3 regions of the Ensifer meliloti genome follow, and region 1 is predicted to be linked to each of the others. Evidence: riboswitches for the same ligand, from Rfam matches in the RefSeq annotation. Region 1 holds a riboswitch; each other region holds the start of a gene.
The links. Region 1 has a riboswitch for thiamine pyrophosphate ahead of thiD (bifunctional hydroxymethylpyrimidine kinase/phosphomethylpyrimidine kinase). Riboswitches for the same ligand answer to the same signal wherever they lie in the genome.
Positions count from the first base shown of each region.

Region 2: linked by a shared signal. The riboswitch ahead of thiC (phosphomethylpyrimidine synthase ThiC) and the one ahead of thiD (bifunctional hydroxymethylpyrimidine kinase/phosphomethylpyrimidine kinase) in region 1 are both predicted to bind thiamine pyrophosphate.
Region 3: linked by a shared signal. The riboswitch ahead of thiB (thiamine ABC transporter substrate binding subunit) and the one ahead of thiD (bifunctional hydroxymethylpyrimidine kinase/phosphomethylpyrimidine kinase) in region 1 are both predicted to bind thiamine pyrophosphate.

Region 1 covers NZ_CP120364.1:380,299-388,115, forward strand. The annotation lists gene exoM (succinoglycan biosynthesis glycosyltransferase ExoM) at 1-110, shown strand, start outside; gene exoO (succinoglycan biosynthesis glycosyltransferase ExoO) at 107-1,153, shown strand; gene PZL22_RS01660 (UTP--glucose-1-phosphate uridylyltransferase) at 1,158-2,063, shown strand; gene exoP (succinoglycan biosynthesis transport protein ExoP) at 2,118-4,478, shown strand; gene PZL22_RS01670 (hypothetical protein) at 4,521-4,769, opposite strand; gene thiD (bifunctional hydroxymethylpyrimidine kinase/phosphomethylpyrimidine kinase) at 4,830-5,630, opposite strand; TPP riboswitch at 5,759-5,861, opposite strand; gene PZL22_RS01680 (peroxiredoxin) at 6,075-6,734, shown strand; partial or broken gene PZL22_RS01685 (serine hydrolase domain-containing protein) at 6,854-7,817, opposite strand, start outside.
Region 2 covers NZ_CP120364.1:795,237-803,053, forward strand. The annotation lists gene PZL22_RS03620 (dicarboxylate/amino acid:cation symporter) at 1-438, opposite strand, end outside; gene PZL22_RS03625 (sensor histidine kinase) at 670-2,535, shown strand; gene dctD (C4-dicarboxylate transport transcriptional regulatory protein DctD) at 2,539-3,921, shown strand; gene PZL22_RS03635 (aq_1923 C-terminal domain) at 4,046-6,067, opposite strand; TPP riboswitch at 6,273-6,384, shown strand; gene thiC (phosphomethylpyrimidine synthase ThiC) at 6,483-7,817, shown strand, end outside.
Region 3 covers NZ_CP120365.1:2,184,879-2,192,695, reverse strand. The annotation lists gene thiQ (thiamine ABC transporter ATP-binding protein) at 90-806, opposite strand; gene thiP (thiamine/thiamine pyrophosphate ABC transporter permease ThiP) at 803-2,434, opposite strand; gene thiB (thiamine ABC transporter substrate binding subunit) at 2,442-3,470, opposite strand; TPP riboswitch at 3,519-3,632, opposite strand; gene PZL22_RS17605 (GNAT family N-acetyltransferase) at 3,766-4,251, shown strand; gene PZL22_RS17600 (thiamine diphosphokinase) at 4,329-4,979, shown strand; gene PZL22_RS17595 (ABC-F family ATP-binding cassette domain-containing protein) at 4,984-6,810, shown strand; gene PZL22_RS17590 (amino acid ABC transporter permease) at 6,876-7,697, opposite strand; gene PZL22_RS17585 (basic amino acid ABC transporter substrate-binding protein) at 7,767-7,817, opposite strand, start outside.

The DNA.
Region 1 (7,817 bases):
GGCGGAACCGCTTTGCGCTACGTGCCGTACTGCATGCCGGCGTCATCAGCGGCCTGCTGGGGCTGAAGGAAATCGAACAATACGGAGCCCGCGAGGTGACCTCGGCATGAACCCTCCGGCGATCGACAAGGTCCCCGACGTCACATTCGTCGTGGCCGCCTATAATTCCGCGGATACGATCGTGCGCGCGATCGAAAGCGCATTGGCGCAGGAAGGCGTGACCGTCGAGGTCGTCGTCGTCGACGATTGCTCGGCAGATGCGACGCCCGCGCTCGTGGCGGCGATCCCGGATCCCCGGGTCCGCCTGATCGCCCTTGATCGCAACCGCGGTCCGGGCGGCGCACGCAATGCCGGCATCGGAGCGGCGTGCGGCCGGTGGATCGCCGTTCTCGATTCGGACGACACGGTCCGGGCGGACCGGCTCAGGCGGATGATCGAGCGAGCGGACGCGGCCGGGGCGCAGATCGCCGTCGACAATCTCGACGTCGTCTCGCTGGACGGACGCAGTCTCAGGATGTTCTCCGAAGCCGAACTCGCCCGGCTGCCGCAGCTCACGCTTCCCGCCTTCATCGAGTCCAATGTGCTCTTTCGATCCGAGCACAATTTCGGCTACATGAAACCGATCTTCGAGCGCCGCTTCCTGGAAAACCAGCAGCTTCGCTTCGACGAGACGCTGCGCATCGGCGAGGACTACATCCTGCTGGCATCGGCCCTTGCCTGTGGCGGGCGCTGCGCGGTCGAGCCGTCCGCCGGCTACATCTATCATATCCGCGAGGGTTCCATCTCGCGTGTGTTGAGGCTCGATCACATAGACGCGATGATCGCCGCCGACGAGGCGTTCCTGCGCCGCTACGCGCTCGACGGCCTTGCGCAGAAAATGCAGCACAGGCGCATGCGCGGCTTCCGCGAAGCTCGCTCGTTCCTGGTCCTCGTCGATCAGTTGAAAAAGAGATCGTTGGCCGGCGCGCTCAAGACCGCGCTGGCCGACCCGCTTGCGCTCCGGCATCTCAGCATGCCGATCGCTGCCCGATTGCGCCGCCTTGCCGCGCGATTCGTGCATCCCTCCTCCCATTCGGCCCCCCGTGCCGCCCCCGTGACGGCGGCGGCTGAACGATCCCCGCTGGGCAACGACCCCCACATAAGCAAAGGATGATAAAATGGACCGTGTCAGGACCGTCAGAAAAGCAGTAATCCCAGTTGCCGGAAACGGAACGAGGTTCCTTCCGGCGACGAAGGCAGTGCCCAAGGAGATGTTGACGATCGTCGACCGGCCAGTCGTGCAGTATGCCGTGGACGAGGCCCGCCAGGCCGGAATCGAGCATATCGTCTTCGTCACCAGCCGGAACAAGCAGGTGATCGAGGACCATTTCGACGACGCGCCGGAGCTCATCTCGTCGCTTTCGCGCTCCGGCAAAAGCGCGCAGATTTCCGAACTCGAGGCCATGTTGCCGGCAGCCGGCTCGGTCAGTTTTACACGTCAGCAGGCCCCCCTCGGCCTCGGGCACGCGGTATGGTGTGCGCGTGACTTGATCGGCGACGAGCCCTTCGCGCTTCTGCTGCCGGACATGGTCTCCTTCGGCGCGCGCGGTTGCATGGCCGGCCTCATGGACCTCTATCACGAGGTTGGCGGCAACGTCGTCGGCGTCGAGCAATGCGCCCCCGAGGAAGCATCGAAATACGGCATCGTCGGCAAGGGCGAGACGGTCCGGCACGGTTTCTCCGTGACCGAGATGGTCGAAAAACCCGCCGCCGGAAAGGCGCCGTCCAACTACTATCTCAACGGCCGCTACATCCTTCAGCCGGAAATCTTCTCGATTCTGGCCCACCAGACGCGCGGCGCCGGCAATGAGATACAGTTGACCGATGGCATGCTGACGCTTTCGCAATCCCAGTCCTTCCACGCGCATCCTTATGAAGGCCGCACCTTCGACTGCGGTTCGAAGCAGGGCTTCATCGAAGCCAATGTCGCCTTCGCCCTTGCTCGTGCGGACATCGGCGATATCGTTTTCGAATCCGTCCGCGACATGGTTCTGTCTCACGAAAGCCGCATCCGGGCGGCATAAGCGACCGCTTCCGGCAGTCCTGCGGGACTGCCGGAGCGAGGACCGGAGAAGAAGATGAACAGAACGGCCCCCATGAAACAAAGAAGCGTTCCATTGAGCAGCATCACGCCCAGCGAAGAACAGTCAGACGGCTTTATCGACCTCGACCGGCTTGTCGCCGCAGTCTTTCGTCGTGCCCGGCTTGTGGCCGCATTCGTCGTGCTCTTCATTGCGCTGGGGGCCGCTTATCTCCTGTTTGCCACGCCCTATTACACGTCGATGACGCAGATCCTTCTCGACGAAAACCTGTCCAAATACGCCGAGGAGGAGCCTGCCCCGGTAAACAGCCAGATGCTCGACACCCAGATTGCGAGTGCGGTCGAGATCCTGAAGTCCGGCGAACTTGCGCTGCGCGTCGTAGACAAGCTCAAGCTTTCGGAAAACGATACCATCCTCAATCCGCCGCGCTCCCCGGTCGACATGGTCAAGGAATGGCTGAAGACGGCAACCGGGCTGTTTTCGGGCGAGCCGGATGTCACCGAGGAGGCAGCGCGCAACGGACGGCGGCAGAAGGCGGCCGCGATCATACAGCAATCGCTCGCGGTCGAGCGTGTCTCGCGCAGCTCGGTCGTGGCCGTGGCCTTTCGCTCGAGCGACCCCTTGCTCGCGGCGACGATCGCGCGCGGCTACGCAAGTGCCTATCTGACCGATCAGTTGAACGCCAATTTCGAGGCGACCGAGCGCGCATCCGTCTGGCTCCAGGAACGGCTTACGGACCTCCAGCAGCGCTCGCAGGCCGCCGCGCTTGAAGTCGCGCATTTCAGGGCCGAGAACGGTCTGACGGCTGCGCGGGGCGAGTTGATGTCCGAGCAGCAGATGGCCGACCTCAACAGCCAGCTCATCGTCGCCCAGGCCGATACGGCAAGTGCGTCGGCCCGCTACAACCAATACAAATCAATCGTCGACCAGGGACCGGAGAACGCGGTCAAGAACGCGACCATTTCCTCCAAGGAGGGTGACAATTCGGTGATCCGTGACCTGAGGACGCGCTATCTCACCGTCGGCAAGCGCGAGCGGGAAGTTTCGGACAATTTCGGCGCCGACCACCCGCAGGCGGTATCGCTCCGTGTCGAGCAGGAGGATGTCGCGCGGCAGATCTACCAGGAACTGCAGCAACTCACTGCAAGCTACAAGAACGAATACGAGGTCGCCCAGTCGCGCGAGGAATCGCTCAGGAAGAGCATCCAGGGCATTGCCGGCAAGACCTCCGACGCCAGCGAGCAACTCGTGCAATTAAGAGAGCTCGAACAGAAGGCCGCGGCTCTGAAGACGCTCTACGAGTCCTATCTCGGGCGCTACGAACAGGCGACGCAGCAGCAATCCTTCCCGATCGCGAAGGCTCGCGTCATCTCCGAGGCCGGCGTGCCCGTGTCGCCGTCGAGCCCCAAGAAAACCATGACTCTCGCGCTCTCGGCCGTGCTCGGCATGATGGTCGGCGGCGCTTACGCGGCCTTCCTCGAATTCCGCGAACGGACTTTCCGCCTGGAGGGCGACATACGCTCGATCCTCGGCCATCGCTCGCTCGGCTACGTTCCGCTGCTCGGAACGCGCATGAAGAAGAAGGCGCAACTGGTCCATGCGCATTTCGGCTCAGTGAAAAGACACGACGAAGCGGTGGACGATACGATGCCGTTCCAACGACTTTCACGTATCGTCGTCGACGCGCCGCGTTCGACCTTCGCGGAGACCTTCCGCAACGCCAAGCTTGCCTGCGACCAGATGCTGGCCGGCAGCGAAAGCCGCGTGATCGCCATTGCATCGGCCCTTCCGGACGAGGGAAAATCGATCATTGCTGCGAACTTCGCCGCACTACTGGCGGCGAGCGGCAAGCGCACCCTGCTCATCGATGCCGATATACGCAAGCCGGGACTGACCCAGATGATCACGCCCGCCCCGCGCACCGGGCTCGTCGAAACGCTGACCGGAGAAGCCACCTGGCCCGCCGGAATCAAGGTGGACCAGCGCACCAAGCTGGCAATCCTTCCGGCCGGCGGCGCTTCGCATCAGCGGCATCAGAGCAACGAACTGCTCGCCTCGCCGGCCATGGCGAACCTTATCGAGAACGCCCGCAACGCCTTCGATTATGTCGTCGTCGATCTTGCCGCACTCGCCCCTGTCGTCGACGCCAAGGCCTTCGCGCCGCTGGCCGACGGCATTCTCTTCGTGGTCGAATGGGGAAGGACGCCTTCGCGGCTCGTACGCGATCTGCTCCACTCGGAACCGTTGATCAACTCGAAGGTGCTGGGCGTCATCCTCAACAAGACGGACATGAACGAGCTCGGCAAATACAGCGACTTCGACGGGGCGGAGAAATATCGCCATCGCTACGGCAAATATTACGTCGAGAATACGATCACGGAAAACACCGCCGCTTGAGGCGACCGCGGCCGCGCCACTTGTGTGCGCGGCCTTTCGCCGTCAGACCCTGCGGCGATCGACGATCCAAGCGGCTGCCATTAACGCAATGACCGCCGTAAGGGCAATCAGTGCCAGCGCGTAGAAGAGCGAATATTCGACCAGCGACGGCAGGATCGAAAGAGCACGCCGCGCCCTGCTTGGCGACCGCCGCCAATCCGGCAGGTCGTCACGGTTGAAAGCCTCCAGCCGGCGGGTAAGAAAGTGCATATCGCGAAAACCGATTGCCAATCGAAGCCATGGAGCGGTCATGCTGCTGAACAACCGTGGCGATAGCGAGGCACTTCAGCGCCCCGAGCCGTCACCCGGCAGTCAATCTTTCCACCATCGGTGGAAGTGATGAACCGGACCGCGCCCCTGACCTATCTCCAGGCTGTCGGCTGCTGAGATTGCGGCATGCAGATACGCCTTGGCTGCGCTCGCCGCTTCGATCAGCGGCACGCCTTTCGCAAGGCCGGCGGCAATGGCTGCCGAAAGCGTGCAGCCGGTGCCGTGGTCGTTGCGCGTCTCGATCCGCCCGGCGGGAAGGCGGACAAGAGTGTCGCCGTCGAAGAAGAGGTCTGTGGCCTCCTGGCCCTTCAGGTGCCCGCCCTTGACCAGAACCGCATGTGCGCCCGTCCGCATGATCGCTTCCGCCTGGCGCGCCATCTCCGCCTTGTCCCCGGCGATTGCGCGCCCGGTCATGAGCGCGGCCTCGGCAAGATTGGGCGTGACGACGAGCGCCAGCGGCAACAGTTCTTCGATGAGCGCGGCAACGGCATCCGGACGAAGCAGCGCATCGCCGGAGGTAGCCACCATGACGGGATCCACGACGGCCAGTTTCCCGAACCGGCGCAATCCATCAGCAATGGCGGCGATCGTTTCCCGACGCGAGACCATGCCGATCTTGACGGCCTTCACGTCGAGGTCGGAGAAGACGGCGTCCATCTGCGCCGACACGATTTCAGCGGAAACATCCTCGACGGCCGTCACACCCCTGGTGTTCTGGGCCGTGATCGCAGTGATGACGCTGGCGCCGTAAACGCCGAGCGCTGAAAACGTCTTGAGGTCCGCTTGAATGCCGGCGCCGCCGCCCGAGTCCGAGCCGGCGATGCTGAGCGCGATCGCCGTCATGCGCAGTCCTCCTTCGCACGAGGGCAGATGATGCTTGCGAGTGGTACGGCAATGGACGTCATCGATCGATCTCCAGACGGAACATCACGGAGATCCAGGAAAAGGCGATGAAAAGGCGAACTTGCCGCTGGCGGCCTTCTTTCCGTTCCTACGCCGGCATGACCCGGATCAGGTTCAAGGGTCCGGCTCAACGCCATCTCAGCACCGTCTAGTGCTCCCCTCGGAATGCGCTATCTATGCGGCTGTAGCAGACCGATGTCAACGCGCCCGCGCAAAGGCTTGTAAGACCTATCTTTTAGGCCAGCCGGCAAAAATATACCCGCAGATTGGCAAGCTATGATGCAGTCATTCCTTCTGCCGCCGTCAATCGCTCGTTTCCTCCTCGAAAACGGCGGAGATTGCGTTATTCTTAGCGAAATTTCGTCGTACAGGAGGGAACACGCCATGAGTCTGCGCATCAACGATACCGCCCCTGATTTCACCGCCGAGACAACGCAGGGCACGATCAATTTCCATGAATGGATCGGCGACGGCTGGGCTGTCCTCTTCTCCCATCCGAAGAACTTCACCCCCGTCTGCACGACGGAACTCGGCGCCATGGCGGGGATCGAGCCGGAGTTCCGCAAACGCGGGGTCAAGATCATCGGCATCTCGGTCGATCCGGTCGAGAGCCACTCCAAGTGGAAGAACGACATCAAGGTCGCGACCGGCTTCGAGGTCGACTACCCGCTGATCGGCGACCGCGATCTGAAGGTGGCAAAGCTTTACGACATGCTGCCGGCCGGCGCCGGAGAGACGTCCGAAGGCCGCACCCCGGCTGACAATGCCACGGTGCGCTCGGTCTACGTCATCGGCCCCGACAAGAAGATCAAGCTGATCCTCACCTATCCTATGACCACCGGCCGCAACTTCAACGAGATACTGCGCGCCATCGACTCGATCCAGCTCACTGCCAAGCATCAGGTGGCAACGCCCGCCAACTGGCAGCAGGGCGAGGACGTCATCATCACGGCCGCCGTCTCCAACGAGGACGCCGTGCAGCGTTTCGGCTCTTTCGACACCGTGCTTCCCTATCTCCGGAAGACGAAGCAGCCAACGGCATAGCAAAACCCGCTGGCCAACAGTCAGTCGTAAGGGCGCGTCAATTCATCAAGGGTTGACGCACCCTTACCGCTTCTTCCTAACATTCTTGTTTAATACCCACAGGGCAGAACCATCCTGCCTCAATCCGCTTTGGCGGTGGAGATGATCTCCGCCAGAACCCCGTGCAGGGCGTCGCGATAGCCGTTGCGTGCCGAGGGGCCGCTTTCATCCGACGTCATGACCACCGTCAGGTTCAGGGACGGCACTATGTAGAGCATCTGGCCGCCATAGCCCCAAGCGTAATACACATCCTCGTCGCCGATCCGGCGCGTGAACCAGCCATATCCATAGCCGTCGCCGGTAAAACGGGAGGCGGTGCGCGGCTGCCAGGAAAGATCGACCCAATCGGCCGGGACGACCTGCCGTCCGTCCGCGGTGCGGCCGCGATTGCGATAGAGCTCGCCGAAGGCAAGCAGCGACCGCGCGCTCATCGCCATCTGGTTGCCGCCGAGATAGATGCCCTGGGGATCCCGCTCCCAGGCACCGATCCGGAAACCCTCGACCGGATCGAGCCATTCGCGCGCAAGCGCCAGTGTCGGCTTGCCGCCGACCTTGGTCAGTATTGCCGAGAGCAGATGGGTCGAGGCGGTCGAATAAAGCATCCGCCCTCCGGGCTCGTCGTCGAATGGCTGTGCCAGTGCGAAACGAACCCAATTACGGCTAGACACCCAGCGGCCGTAGTTCGGTCCGGACATCCGCCCCAATCCCGCCTGCATCGAAAGCAGGTTGCCGATGGTGATGTCGTTGATCCGGGGGTCGGCCTGCGACGGGAGGTCTTCCTTCAGGAGCGGGGCGATCTCTGCTCCGGGCCGTCGAGCAGACCCTTGTCGATCGCGATGCCCACAAGTGCGGACACGATCGATTTCGACGCAGACTTGATGTTGGTCGACTCCGAGGGCGTGTGGCCGCGATAACCCTTCTCGGAGACCGTCTCACCGTCCCTGGCAACGACCACAGTCTTCAGCGGTTTCAACTCGTCCCTGGTCTCCAGGCTCGTCAGCAAGGTGGTGACGGACTGATCCTGCGCGGCTGCCGCCGAGTGGA
Region 2 (7,817 bases), 410 kb from region 1:
GATGTTCATCAGGAAGCCGGTGATCGACTGCTCATGCGCTTTCTCGGCATAGGTCGCGACCGCCTTGGCGTCCAGCGAGGCCGGATCGATATGCATGCCCGCGCCCGGCTGCACCACGTTTGCGACGACGAGGCCGACGACAAGCGCGAGGGTGGAGAAGGCGAGAAAGTAGATCATCGCCTTGCCGGCGACGCGGCCGACCTTGGCGAGATCGGTCATGCCGGCAATCCCGGTCGCGACCGTCAGGAAGATCACCGGCGCGATGATCATCTTCACGAGCCTGATGAAGGCGTCGCCAAGCGGTTTGAGCTCCGTGCCGATATCAGGATAGAAATGCCCGAGCAGGATGCCCGCGGCGATCGCCGCCAGCACCTGAACATAGAGATGGCGGTAAAGGGGTGTCTTGCCGCGGACCTCCGCGGAATGTTCGATGATCATGATATCCTCCACGTGGCAGGCCCAGTCCGGCAACATGCCGGGCCTCCCGGGCCGCTTTCCGAAGATCGACAGCAGTGGCTGCCTTGTGGAGCTTGTCAGCAACATGCGTGCCAGTTTGCCGCGGAAGGCCTATGCGATTGAATCCATGACATTTTTGGGAGCGGTGCTCGCTTGCCGTTCGTGGATATGTGCGGATTTCCGCACAGAAGTGCTGGCGTCCTGGGCGAAAACATGCACAATGTTCGCATGGTCAAACTTCCTGCAGAAGCGAGCGATCCGCATGCGCTTCGCAGCCGGGCCCGACGGTCCTGGCTCGTTTTCGCGGCAGTCGCGCTGGTCCTTCTGGCAGCCGGCCTTCTTCTTGCGCGAGACTACGGCCGGTCGCAGGCGCTCGCCGGCCTTGCCGGTCAGAGCCGGATCGACGCCAGCCTGAAAGCCTCGCTTCTTCGAGCAGTCGTGGAACGGCAGCGCGCCCTGCCGCTTGTCCTCGCCGACGACGCAGCCATTCGTGGCGCATTGCTTTCGCCGGACAGGCCGTCGCTCGACCGCATCAACCGTAAGCTCGAGGCCCTGGCGACAAGCGCCGAAGCCGCGGTCATTTATCTGATCGACCGGAGCGGCGTCGCCGTCGCGGCCAGCAACTGGCAGGAGCCGACGAGCTTTGTCGGCAACGACTATGCCTTCCGCGATTATTTCCGGCTCGCCGTCCGCGACGGCATGGCCGAACATTTCGCCATGGGCACGGTCAGCAATCGGCCCGGGCTTTATATTTCCCGGCGCGTCGACGGGCCCGGCGGTCCGCTGGGGGTGATCGTCGCCAAGCTCGAATTCGACGGGGTCGAGGCGGATTGGCAGGCCTCGGGCAAGCCGGCCTATGTCACCGACCGGCGCGGCATCGTCCTCATCACCAGCCTGCCCTCCTGGCGCTTCATGACGACGAAGCCGATCGCCGAAGACCGGCTGGCGCCCATTCGCGAAAGCCTGCAGTTCGGCGATGCGCCGCTGCTGCCGCTGCCCTTCCGGAAGATCGAAGCGCGGCCCGATGGCTCCTCCACGCTCGACGCCCTGCTGCCGGGCGACTCCACCGCAGCCTTCCTGCGCGTGGAAACCATGGTGCCGTCGACGAACTGGCGGCTCGAGCAGTTGTCGCCGCTGAAGGCGCCGCTCGCAGCGGGTGCGCGGGAGGCGCAGCTCCTCACCCTTGCCGCGCTCGTACCGCTTCTCGCGCTTGCCGCATTGCTCCTGCGCCGTCGCCAGGTAGTAGCCATGCGCAGCGCCGAGGAGCGGCTGGCCCGCAATGCGCTTGAGGCGAGCGTCGAGGAGCGGACGCGCGACCTGCGCATGGCGCGCGACCGTCTCGAAACCGAGATCGCCGACCACCGGCAGACCACCGAGAAGCTCCAGGCCGTGCAGCAGGACCTCGTCCAGGCGAACCGGCTGGCGATCCTCGGCCAGGTCGCCGCCGGGGTTGCCCATGAGATCAACCAGCCGGTCGCCACCATCCGCGCCTATGCGGATAATGCCCGCACCTTTCTCCACCGCGGCCAGACCGTCACCGCCGCCGAAAACATGGAAAGCATAGCCGAGCTTACCGAGCGCGTCGGCGCCATCACCGACGAACTGCGCCGCTTCGCCCGCAAGGGCCATTTCGCCGCCGGGCCGACCGCGATGAAGGAGGTCGTCGAGGGTGCGCTCATGCTGCTCCGCAGCCGGTTTGCAGGACGGATGGACGCAATCCGCCTCGATCTGCCGCCCGATGGTCTCCAGGCACTCGGCAACCGCATCCGGCTGGAGCAGGTCTTGATCAACCTTCTGCAGAATGCACTGGAAGCGATCGGCGACAGCGAGGACGGCGCGATCCAGGTGCGCTGCGAGGAGGCGGCCGGCGGCATCGCGCTGACCGTCGCCGACAATGGCCCGGGGATTGCGGCCGATGTCCGCGAAGAGCTGTTCACGCCGTTCAACACTTCGAAGGAAGACGGGCTGGGCCTCGGTCTCGCGATCTCCAAGGAGATCGTCTCCGACTATGGCGGCACGATCGAGGTCGAGAGCGGCCCCTCCGGAACGACATTTGCCGTCAATCTCAAGAAGGCCTGAGCGATGAGCGCCGCCCCATCCGTGTTCCTGATCGATGACGACCGCGACTTGCGCAAGGCAATGCAGCAGACGCTCGAGCTTGCGGGCTTCACCGTCTCGTCCTTCGCCAGCGCGACCGAAGCGCTCGCCGGACTTTCCGCCGACTTCGCGGGCATCGTCATCAGCGATATCCGCATGCCCGGCATGGACGGGCTTGCCCTTTTCCGCAAGATCCTGGCGCTCGATCCGGACCTGCCGATGATCCTTGTTACGGGGCACGGCGACATACCGATGGCGGTGCAGGCGATCCAGGACGGCGCCTATGACTTCATCGCCAAGCCGTTTGCCGCCGATCGTCTTGTCCAGAGCGCCCGGCGCGCAGAGGAGAAGCGGCGGCTCGTGATGGAGAACCGGTCGCTGCGCCGCGCGGCCGAAGCCGCCTCCGAAGGCCTGCCGCTGATCGGCCAGACGCCGGTCATGGAGCGGCTTCGCCAGACCTTGAAACACATCGCCGACACCGATGTCGACGTGTTGGTTGCCGGCGAGACGGGCAGCGGCAAGGAGGTCGTCGCCACGCTGCTGCACCAATGGAGCCGCCGCAGGACCGGCAATTTCGTCGCGCTGAATTGCGGCGCTCTGCCGGAAACGGTGATCGAAAGCGAGCTCTTCGGCCACGAGCCCGGCGCCTTTACCGGCGCCGTCAAGAAGCGGATCGGCCGGATCGAGCATGCGAGCGGCGGCACGCTCTTCCTCGACGAGATCGAGGCCATGCCGCCGGCAACTCAGGTGAAGATGCTGCGCGTGCTGGAAGCCCGCGAGATCACGCCGCTCGGCACCAATCTGACCCGCCCCGTCGACATCCGCGTCGTCGCCGCAGCCAAGGTCGATCTCGGCGACCCGGCCGCGCGCGGCGATTTCCGCGAGGATCTCTATTACCGGCTGAACGTCGTGACGCTCTCGATCCCGCCCCTGCGCGAACGGCGCGACGACATCCCCCTCCTCTTCTCCCATTTCCTGGCCCGCGCCTCGGAACGCTTCGGCCGCGAAGTGCCCGCGATCTCGGCTGCCATGCGCGCGTACCTGGCGACGCATTCCTGGCCCGGCAATGTGCGCGAGCTTTCGCACTTCGCCGAACGGGTGGCGCTGGGGGTGGAGGGAAACCTGGGAGTTCCGGCCGCAGCGCCCGCCTCAAGCGGAGCGACCCTGCCGGAAAGATTGGAACGCTACGAGGCCGATATCCTCAAGCAGGCGCTCACGGCGCATTGCGGCGACGTCAAAGAGACCCTGCAAGCCCTCGGCATCCCCCGCAAGACTTTTTACGACAAGCTGCAGCGCCATGGGATCAACCGGGCAGATTATGTCGAACGGGCAGGCCCGGGGCGTCCCAATGCCATATCGAAAACTTGAGCCTGCGGCAGCGACAAAGTCGGTGACGGTGCGGCAGGTTTAAGCCCCTCCCGCCTGTGGGGAGGGGCGATCACTTGCCCGGCGCTGCAACTCGTCTTCGCCCGGCATGCGGCGAGAAGACCGCCTATTCCGCCGTCGCCTCGAAGTCGACCCTGTCGAGAAGCAGGAGCGGATTTTGCGAAGCAACCGCGAATTCGAGCGCACCGATTCCGTTTGCGGATTTGGATTTGACCGTCAACGTGAACATCCCCGGTTTGGCAATGAACTGCGAAGCTGCGTCCAGCACGTCCTGCAACCGAGGCTCCTGCGCGGCAAACTGCTGCAACGCCACCGAAGCCGTCATCGTGAGCATGCCGCGCGCCTGATCCTCCGTCATGTCGTTTTGCTCGGCATAGGCCCGTATGGCCTTGGCGGCGAGACCTTTGTCCTCGATCTTCAGCTTTGCTTCACGGGCGGTGAGGCCGAACAGCGCTGCCCGCATCTTCGCCTCGTCGCCGGAAAAGAAGTCGCCGCTCACGCCCCCCAGCAGGCCGGAGAGGGAAAAGCCGCCGATATCTTTTCCACGTGTGGAGATATCCCCGATGACCAGAGTCTGGCTCGGCTCGTCCCAGGCGGCTTCGATGTTGGACGACAGGACCACCTCATTGAAACCGAGGTTGCGAAGCTGCGCGAACGGCTCGTCGTGCATATGCTCCGGGATCGGCAGGGTCAGATCCTGATATCTGATGCGGATGTCGGTCGGAATGCCGTTGCGGGGCTTCGTGAGCGCCAACTCGTAATCCTTGAGCGAGAAGCGGACGCGCCTCGGCACCGAATCCTGTGCGTCGCTCTCAGCGCCTTCGGTTTCTGTATCGGGCAGATCGGCATCCAGACCCGCCAGCCGGACCGTACCGAATTCCGGCAACAGTGTCGTAAAGGGAAAATTCTCGCGCTGCCGCTCGTCGAGCGCGACCATCCTCTGCAGACCCTCCAAGGTCGAATTCCAGGAAAATCCCGAAATGCTCGCTTCGGAGACCTTGATGTAGTCCGCGCCCTCTCCCATCGAGAGGCCATTCAGCGTGCCGTCAAGCTTCCGTCCATCGACCTCAAGGGCGAGGCGGTCTATCGAAACCTTGATCCTCTCGCCTTCGTCACCGTCCTTCATCGGCGCGTCGATCGTAAGGCCGAGCATTTCCATGTCGGCCTTCCTCGTCATGTCGATAATCGACAAGACCCGATTGAAATAGGCTTGGCGTTCCGCCGGCGGCAATTGATCCGGCGCCGAGACCGATTTCAGCTTTTCGAGCGTCTCGACCAGCGGCTCGGCCGGCATTCGCATGCTGAAGCCGCTGCTGCGAACCTCGTCATAGCCGAAGCTCGCCTCGCCATCCGAGAAGGCGATGTCCTTTACCGAAATCGGCCCATAGACAGGCTTTGCCTCGTTGTCGTCCGGGCCGGCTTTTTCGGTATAGAGCCGCGCCAGATAGGCGGCATCGATATCCTGCGCCGTCACGGCTCCGATGGAACCCGCCACCCTATTCTTCCTGCCGCCCTCTCCCCCCGAACGGTCCACGCCGACTTCGAAGCTGCCGCCGCTCGCCGAATAGCGGGCGATACGCCCATCGGCGATGCCTTCCGAGACCACGTTCCTGTAGATCAGCTTCTGCTCGGTCCCGGCAACGATCTGCGCGAAGACGATCTCCGGGGCGGAGATACGCCTTGCCGTGAAAAGTTCTACTCGCTTGGAGATCGAGAGTTCGCTCTTCCCGCCGAACATCTGCTCCAAGGTGCCGCGATCAAAATCTGCTTCTTCGACGACCGCGCGCGGGACAGAGACCGTGCCGAAAGCAGTCTTGAGTTCAAGGCCGCTTACTTCGAGCATGCCCTGGAGGAAAAAGATACTGGGCCGGCCGTCAACCGCGGCGATACGAACGTCCGACCCGTCCTTCAGCGGCAAGGCCACGTCGCGCAGATGAATTCGCCCAAGGAAATCCGCTTCGACGCTGCCCGCCTTGCCACCGCGCTCGGCGATCATCCTGCTCACGCGATTTTCTACGATGGTCTTGTAGCCGGCCATGCCGGCGGCCGTGATTGCTATCACCGCAACTGCGGCCCAAAGCGCCTTGCGTCTCTTTTTTCTTCTTGTCCCTGCCTCAGCTTGCCCCACGACAATCGTCCTTCCGCTACCTGCTTCACCGCGCCCCATTCGTGACGGGTGATTAGATGCAAGGAGCTGCATTTGCAAGCATGGCGGGAGGACAATCCAGAGCAGATAACTGACGCGCCCGACATCCTCGCCCGGGACCGGACCGCGCCGGAGGCGGCCATTCAAAAACCATCTTGACGCCGCGCCGATAACCGTTCCTAATTGCGCCATTCACCAGGGGGGTCCCGGCAAGGGGCTGAGATACTGCTAGAGCGCGCAGTGACCCGTTGAACCTGATCCAGTTCATACTGGCGTAGGGACGGTGCAGACGTGCGACAGCCGGGATTCCGTGTACCCGCGATCCGTCGGCCAAACGTCTTTTCATCCTTCCGGCTTCAGAACTGGGTCTCCAACGCGAAAACTTTGGAGCCTCAAGATGAATCTAGTCAAACCTCTCGCCGCGGCGCCCTCGGTCACCCAGGGACCGCTTCCCGCGTCCCGCAAGGTCTACAAGCCGGGCGATATCCATCCCGACATCCGCGTGCCGATGCGCGAGATCGCGCTCCATCCGACCTCCGGCGAGCCGCCGGTCACCGTTTACGACTCCTCCGGTCCCTACACGGTCGAAAACGCCGATATCCGCATCGACGCGGGCCTGCCACGCCTTCGCAGCGACTGGGTTCTCAAGCGCGGCGATGTCGAAAGCTACGACGGCCGTGCAGTGAAGGCCGAGGACAACGGCTTTGCGACCGGCGAAAGGCTGACGCCGGAATTCCCGGTTCGCAATCGGCCGCTCAGGGCCAAGCCGGGAAAAGCGGTGACCCAGCTCGCCTATGCCCGCGCCGGCATCGTCACGCCGGAGATGGAGTTCATCGCCATTCGCGAAAACCTCGGCCGGAAGGCCGCGAAGGAGGCGCTCGCCCGAGACGGCGAAAGTTTCGGTGCATCGGTCCCCGACTTCGTGACGCCGGAATTCGTCCGCCAGGAGGTGGCCGCCGGCCGGGCGATCATTCCGGCCAACATCAACCATCCGGAAGCCGAGCCGATGATCATCGGCCGCAACTTTCTGGTGAAGATCAACGCGAATATCGGCAATTCCGCCGTCACCTCCTCGATGGCCGAAGAGGTGGAGAAGATGGTCTGGGCGACGCGCTGGGGCGCCGATACGGTCATGGACCTTTCCACCGGCCGCAACATTCACAACATCCGCGAATGGATCATCCGCAATTCGCCGGTACCGATCGGCACGGTACCGCTCTACCAGGCGCTGGAAAAGGTAAACGGCATCGCCGAAGACCTTTCCTGGGAGGTCTTCCGCGACACGCTGATCGAGCAGGCGGAACAGGGCGTCGACTATTTCACCATCCATGCCGGCGTCAGGCTTCACTATATTCCGCTCACCGTGGATCGCGTCACCGGCATCGTCTCGCGCGGCGGGTCGATCATGGCAAAATGGTGCCTGCATCACCATCGCGAAAGCTTCCTCTACGAGCATTTCGAGGATATCTGCGACATCTGCCGCGCCTATGACGTCTCCTTCTCGCTCGGCGACGGCCTGCGTCCCGGCTCGATCGCCGACGCCAACGACAGGGCCCAGTTCGCCGAGCTCGAAACGCTCGGCGAACTGACGAAGATCGCCTGGGCCAAGGATTGCCAGGTGATGATCGAAGGGCCGGGCCATGTGCCTATGCACAAGATCAAGGAGAACATGGACAAGCAGCTCGCCGTCTGCGGCGAAGCGCCCTTCTATACGCTCGGGCCGCTCACCACC
Region 3 (7,817 bases), on a different replicon from region 1:
TCCCGCGCCTCGCACGGCGCGGCGGTCAAATTGTGGCGTCCGGCGAATTTAGTTCGCCCGGCGTCGGATCGGCCGCCGCGAACAATACGTCATCCTTCGTTGCCGAGGAACCGGTTGATCGCAGCGATGTCGCGGCGCCCGAGGAACCGATCGACTTCATCATGGGCGACAATCCGGCCCCGGTCGAGAAAAAGAACGCTGTCGGCGAGCGCCCTCACGTCATCGGGATGATGTGTGATCATCAGTATCGTGTTGCCTTCCTCCTCGTGCAGATCGCTGATGAGTGCCCGCATCTCGGCGCGCATGCCGGGGTCGAGCGCGGCGAAAGGCTCGTCGAGCAGGAGGATCGGGCGGTGCCGCACGAAGGCGCGCGCGAGCGCGACCCTCTGGCGTTCGCCGCCTGAAAGCGTCGGCGGCAGGCGCTTGCCAAAACCGGCGAGCCCGACCCGGGCCAGTGCATCCTCCACTTTCGTGCGGTCGGCCGCATCCAGCCGCAGCGCCGGGCTGATGCCGAAGCCGACATTGGTGGCGACGTCGAGATGTGCGAAGAGGTTATGTTCCTGGAATATGATCGAGACCGGCCGTTCCGCCGGCGCCCGACCGGTCATTTCCTCGCCGAGGATGCGGACTTCCCCGCGCCCCGGTTGCTCGAAGCCGGCGATGATGTTGAAGAGCGTCGACTTGCCCGAGCCGGAGGCGCCGGCCACGGCGACGATCCGCTTCGCGGGAACCGCGCAGTCGAAGGCGAGCGTCGTCGTTTCGAAGCTTATCTCGACGCTCTTGACGGCGAGAGCGGTGGAACTCATGTGCTTTTACCTTCGGGCGGCCTCTCCTCTCCCGCCGTGCCGAGCACCGTCAGGACAAGGCAGAGAAGGCCGAGAACCAGCGCCAGTCCGGCCGCATCCGCGGTGCGATAGCTGCCCATCCGGCTATAGAGCAGATAGGGGAGGGTTACCATGTCCTCGGAGCCGAAAAGAGCGACTGCTCCCAGATCGCCGAGCGAGAGGGCCATGGCAAAGGAAAAGGCGACAAAGAGAGGCTTGCGCAGGCCCGGCCAGTCGATCCACAGCAGGCGGTGAAAGCCGCCGATGCCAAGGCTCGCGGCAAGGCGCGCGGTGCGCGCGGCATGCGTCGCCATGGCCGGCGCGAGCACCCGGTGAACGAAGGGAAGCGCCATCAGCGCATTGATGGCGACGACGACGGCCGGCGCGAAACGGGCGACGTCGCCGAAAGGTCTCAGGAGCAGGAACCATCCGGCGCCGAGCACGACGGGAGGCACGAGCAGTATGAAGGAGGTGCTCGCGCCGATCGTGCCTGCAAAGAGGCGAGGCGCCGCTCCGGGGCGCCGCTGCGCCAGCGCGAGCCGTTCGGTACGGATCATCAGCGCCGCGATGGCGACGGAGATCGTGGCGGAGACAAGGGCGATCGTCGCGCTCATGGCGAGCGCCCGATGGAATGCCGGCTCGCTCACGAGACGGACGAGGTCGGCCTTCGATCCGCTATAGGCGATGGCCGCAAATGGCAGGCCGACGAGGATGACCGCGAGTATCAGCCAGATCCGGTCGGCAAGCCGCGACAGACCGCTTGCGCCGTCGAAACGCCGGATGGCCCTGCCGCTGGTCTCTCCCTCCAGCGGCGCCGGCGCGATCAATTTCAGGACGAGAAGCAGCGCTCCGGTAAGGGCGACCTGAAGTGCCGAAAGGGCGATCGCCCGCGGCGGGTCGAAGTCGAAGCGCAGCGCCTGATAGATCGCCACTTCGATCGTGCTGGCGGCCGGCCCGCCGCCAAGCGTCAGCACGAGCGTGAAGCTGGTGGCGCAGAGCATGAAGATGAGCCCGGCGATGCCGGGAAGCAATCCGCGGATAACCGGCCACTCGATGAAGCGAAAGATGGCGAAGGATCCCATGCCGAGATTGGCGCTGGTGCGCCAGTATTCGGCCGGAATGCGCTCGATGCCGGCAAGCATCAAGCGTGCGGCGAGCGGCATGTTGAAGAAGACATGGGCAATGAGAATGCCGGAGAGGCCATAGATGCTGACCGGCTGCTCCAACCCGGCTGCCGAAAGCACCCTGTTCAAGAGCCCCTGCCGGCCCCAGATTTCGATGAGCCCGAGTGCGGCGACGAGCGCCGGCAGGCCGAGTGGCAGCGCCAGAAGCCGCAGCACCCAGATGCGGCCGGGGAACGAAGCCTGGCGGGCAAGTGCCCGGGCAACCGGTATGGCGAATAGGATGGCAAGAAGTGTCGAGAGGCTGGCCTGCAGCAGCGTGAAGCGTGTGATGCGCCAGATATAGGCATCGAAAAGCGGACCACCGCCGGCGCTGCCGGCCGACTGTCCAAGCAGTGCCGCGCCGGCGAGGCCGACGAAAAGCAGGATGCCGCCGAGGGCGAAGGCCCCGGCGGCGATTGTCATTCTGCTTTCCTTTGTGCCGGACAATCCGGCCTCAGTTCCGGCTCATGGCGGCCAGCCATTCGTCGATCCAGGCCTTGCGGCTGGCGGCGACCTCCCCGGAGGGAATGAGGAACGTCTTTTGCGGGTCGACGAGCTTGCCGAAGGCTTCCGGCAGCGGTTCCTTGGTCGCCGTCACCGGCATCATCCAGTTGGTCGTCGGGATGATCGACTGGAATTCCGGACCGATCATGAAGGTCAGGAAGTTCCGGGCGAGTTCCGGGTCCTTTGCGTTCTTCGTCAATGCGGCGACTTCGATCTGGATATAGTGGCCTTCGGCGAAGGGGGCCGCCTGGTAGCGCTCGGTGTTCTCCGCGACCATGTGATAGGCAGGCGAGGTGGTGTAGGAGAGAACCATCGGCGCCTCGCCCTTTGTGAAGAGACCATAGGCTTCCGACCAGCCCGGCGTGACCGTCAGCACGCGGTCCTTGAGCTTCGCCCAGGCCTCTCCGGCCTTGTCGCCATAGACCGACTTCACCCAGAGCAGGAGGCCGAGGCCGGGGGTTGAGGTCCGCGGGTCCTCGATGACGATCTTCTGCGACGGATCGCCCTCGACCAGTTCCTTGAGGCTCTTCGGTGGGTCCTTCAGTGCCTCTGTGTCGTAGACAACGGCGAAATGGCCGTAGTCATAGGGTATGAAGGTGTCGTCGGAGAAGCCGCCCGGAACCTTGACGGAAGCGGTATCGGCGCCGTGCGGTGCGAAGAAGCCGGTCGCCTTCGCCTCCGCCACCAGATTGGTGTCGAGGCCGAGTACGATGTCGGCCTTGGAACCCTGACCTTCGAGCTTCAGCCGCGTCAGGAGTTCGACCCCGTCGGCGACCCCTACATAGTCGACCTTGCAGTCACAGGTCTTCTCGAACGCTTCCGCCACCTTGGCGCCCGGCCCCCATTCGGTGATGAAGCTCTCATAGGTATAGACCGTCAGCGTTTTTTCCGCGGCCGCCGCGCTCACGGAAAATGCCGCGATCGAAGCGGCGGCGATCGCAAGCCGGCCAAGGATTTTTCGATGGAGTGAACTGGACATTCTGGCACCTCTCCCTTTGTTGTTGCTGCAATGGGAAAAGCGCGTATCGGTCCGATCGCTTCTAATCCCTCCGCCGGTATGAGCCGGATCAGGTTCCGCGGGTTGGCTCGAAGCCTCTCAGCCATGGTCGCAAAGCCGGCCAGGGCACCCCGTTAGAGCAGCAGAAGATTTAGCTTCCGGCGACGGCTTAGGCAAGCTGAGTTTCAGCAGGGACGTTTGCCGTCCGCGCCGGGCGCGCTATTAAAAGTCAAACAATTGCCGGCGCCGTTTGTTCGCCGAAAGCGGAGACAATTCCATGCCAGACATGCTCGTCCGCCTCTATGCCTTGCCCGAGGGCCGTCCATCGCGTCTCGACCCCGACGTCCGCATCCGGCGGGCGCTTGCGGCCGAGCGGCGGCTCGTCATTCCCTGGATCGAGGAGCGCTTCGGGGCCGGGTGGGCCGGCGAGGCCGAAACCGCCTTCTCCTCGACGCCGGCGCGCATCCACATCGCTCACCATCGGGACCGGATCGTGGGCTTCGCATGCCATGACGTAACCGCGCTCGGCTTCTTCGGTCCGACCGGAGTGGACGCGGCCATGCGCGGCAAGGGCATCGGCGAGGCCCTGCTCGTCGAAAGCCTGCTGTCCATGCGCGCCGCCGGCTATGCCTATGCGATCATCGGCGGCGTCGGCCCCGCCGATTTCTATGCCCGCGCGGTCGGTGCGGTGGAGATCGCCGGATCGACGCCCGGCATCTATGACGGCATGCTTTTCCCCGGGGATCCGGCGTCCGGAACCTGATCCGCGCAGCATGCGTTCGCAAAACAGCAGCCGGAGCCCTTTTCCTTCGCCGCTGCTTTGCGCTATGGGCTTCTGCCATGATCCGATCACCCTTCACCATCCTGCTCGGCGGCGCGCTGACGCCGACAGACCGGCTCGCTCGACAGCTCGAAGGCAGCCGCTTCGTCGCCGCCGACGGCGGCATGCGCCATGCAAGGACGCTCGGGGTCGTTCCCGATCTCTGGGTCGGCGACTTCGATTCCACGGACGAGGCGCTTCTGGCCGAGTTCGCCGGCGTCCCGCGTGAACGCCATCCGGCTGCCAAGAACGCGACCGACGGGGAGATCGCCGTCGAGGCGGCCCTCGAGCGTGGCGCGACCTCGCTCGTCTTCGCGGGCGGACTCGGCGGCGCGCGCAGCGATCACGCTTTCCTGCACCTCCTCGGCACCGTCGCACTTGCCGAGAGCGGCGTTGCGGTGATGATGACCTCCGGCGAGGAGGAGGCCTATCCGCTGCTGCCCGGCTCGCAGGAGATCGAGTTGCCGAAAGGCAGCCTCTTCTCGATCCTCGGCTTTGCGGACCTTGACGGTCTCTCGATCGAGAACGTGCGCTACCCGCTGAAGGATTTTCATCTGCCCTTCGGCTCGTCGCGCACCATTTCGAACATCGCGGATGGCACGGTCCGCTTCACCCTGAAATCCGGCCGGGCCGTCATTCTCGCCCGGCCCTATGATCTTTCCGGAGCCTGATGCCTTGGCACCTCCCATCCTGAAGCTTGACGACATTCTACTGACCTTCGGCGGCACGCCGCTGCTCGCGGGTGCGGGCCTGCAGGTCGAGCCGGGCGATCGCATCTGCCTCGTCGGCCGCAATGGTTCGGGCAAATCGACGCTGATGAAGATCGCCGCCGGGCTTGTAGAACCCCCGTCGGGCGAGATCTTCAGGCATCCATCGGTGACCATACGCTATCTCCACCAGGCGCCCGATTTCGACGGCTTCGATACGGTCCAGGCCTATGCGGAAGCCGGCCTCGGACCAGGCGACGATCCCTACCGGGTCGCCTACCTGCTGCAGCATCTGGGGCTGACCGGGGAGGAAGAGCCGACGCGCCTTTCCGGCGGCGAGGCGCGTCGTGCCGCCCTTGCCCGTGTGCTTGCGCCGGAACCCGACATTCTGCTTCTCGACGAACCGACGAACCATCTCGATCTGCCGACGATCGAGTGGCTGGAAGACGAGCTCGTCCGCAGCCGTTCGGCGCTGGTGCTGATTTCGCACGACCGGCGCTTCCTCGAAAAGGTGTCGACGGCGACCGTCTGGCTGGACCGCGGCCAATCGCGCCGCCTCGATCGCGGCTTCGCGCATTTCGAGGCCTGGCGCGACGAGGTGCTGGAGGCGGAAGAGCTCGAACAGCACAAGCTCGGCAAGGCGATCGAGCGCGAAGAGCACTGGCTGCGCTACGGCGTGACCGCAAGGCGCAAGCGCAACATGCGCCGGCTCGGCGAGCTGCAGGACATGCGGGCCCGCCATCGCGGGCACAAGGGGCCGCAGGGTACGGTCCAGGCCACCGTGGCCGACGCCAGGGAATCGGGCAAGCTCGTCATCGAGGCGGAGAAGATCACCAAGGCCTATGGCGATCGCACGATCGTCGCGCCGTTCTCGATCCGCGTCCACCGCGGCGACCGCATCGGCCTCGTCGGACCGAACGGCGCCGGCAAGACGACGTTGCTGAAGCTCCTGACCGGTCAGCTCGCGCCGGACACGGGCAGCGTCAAGCTAGGCACCAATCTGGAGATCGCCACGCTCGACCAGAAACGCGAGGAACTGAACCTGGACGAGACGCTGGCGCATTATCTGACCGACGGGCGCGGCGAGACCCTCCTCGTCAATGGCGAGCAGCGCCATGTCACCGGCTACATGAAGGAATTCCTCTTCCAGCCGGAGCAGGCGCGAACGCCCATCCGCGACCTGTCCGGCGGCGAACGCGCGCGTCTCATGCTCGCCCGCATCCTGGCACGCCCGACCAACCTCCTGATCCTCGACGAACCGACCAACGACCTCGATATCGAGACGCTGGACCTGCTGCAGGAGATCGTGGCCGGATTTTCCGGAACGGTGATCCTGGTCAGCCACGACCGCGATTTCCTCGACCGTACCGTGACCTCGACCATCGCGCCGGCCAACCCGGAGGCGCCCGATGGCCGCTGGATCGAATATGCCGGGGGCTATTCCGACATGATGGCGCAGCGCCGCGGCGCACTCGAGGAAAGGCGCCGGAGCGAGAAAGCCGAGAAGGCCAGATCGAGCGGCGCCTCCTCGTCGCCGAGCGAACCTCAGAAGGCGAGGGGCAAGCTCTCCTTCAAGCAGAAATTCGCGCTCGAAAACCTGCCGAAGGAGATTGCCAGGTCGGAGGCGGAGATCGCGAAGCGGGAAGAGAAGATGGCAGATCCCGACCTTTTCTCGCGCGACCCGAACGGCTTTGCCAAGCTCGCCGCCGAGCTTGAGAAGCTCAGGACGGACCTCACGCGCATGGAAGAGGAATGGCTCGAACTGGAAATGCTGCGCGAGGAACTCGAGGGCTGAGCGGGCGGACCGTGACGGCAGCGTTGGAGGTGCAGTACTCCCCTGTCTACCGGCCTCCCCCTTGCCTATCGCACTTGCGACCGCCTCAACCGCCGCTCGACCGCCCGAAGGGCCAGCGACAACCCAATCGTCAGCACGAGATAGACATAGGCGACGATGGAATAGGTCTCGAAGAAGCGGAAGGAGCCTGAGGCATAGACCTTGCCCATCTGGGTGATGTCGGCGACGCCGAGCACCGAGACGAGGGAGGAATCCTTGACCATCGCCACGAAGTCGTTGCCGAGCGGCGGCAGGATGACGCGGATCGCCTGCGGAAAGACGACGAGGCGAAAGCGCTGGTAGCGGGAGAGCCCGAGCGCCTTTGCCGCCTCCACCTGGCCCTTGTCGACCGACTGGATGCCGGCGCGGAAGACTTCGGCGATGAAGGCCGAATAGCCGATCATCAGCGCCATGATTGCCCGCCACATCAGCGACACGTCGCGAACGACGAACGGCTCGATCCAGCCCGCCGAAATCAGCGGCGCCGCCACGAAATTCGCGACCGTCACCAGCGCAGGCGCGCCGACGAAGGCGATATAGAACAGCAGCACGAGGATCGGTACGCCGCGGATGACTTCCGTATAGAAGCGCGCGATCTGGCGCAGGACCACATGCTCGGAAAGCGCCATCAGGGCCACGCCGAGGCCGAGCACCGTTGCGAGCACGAAACCGACGAGAGTGACGAAAACGGTGACGCCCAACCCCTTCAGGACGACGGTGAATACCTGCGTGAAGATATCATTGGCGGCGATGACCGCGGCCAGTGCCGCAGCGATCACGAGAAGGGCGATCAGCCACCAGGGATAATCGTCCTTCCCGGAAGTGTCGGATGATTGGACCGGCGTCATTGCAATTCCAGTAGGTGGAAGCGGGACGTGGGCGGAAAACCGCACATGCGTCTTATCCCGTTCCGGCGGTCAGCCGCCCATCTTGTAGTCGAGGAACCACTTCTTGTTGAGCGCGTCGAA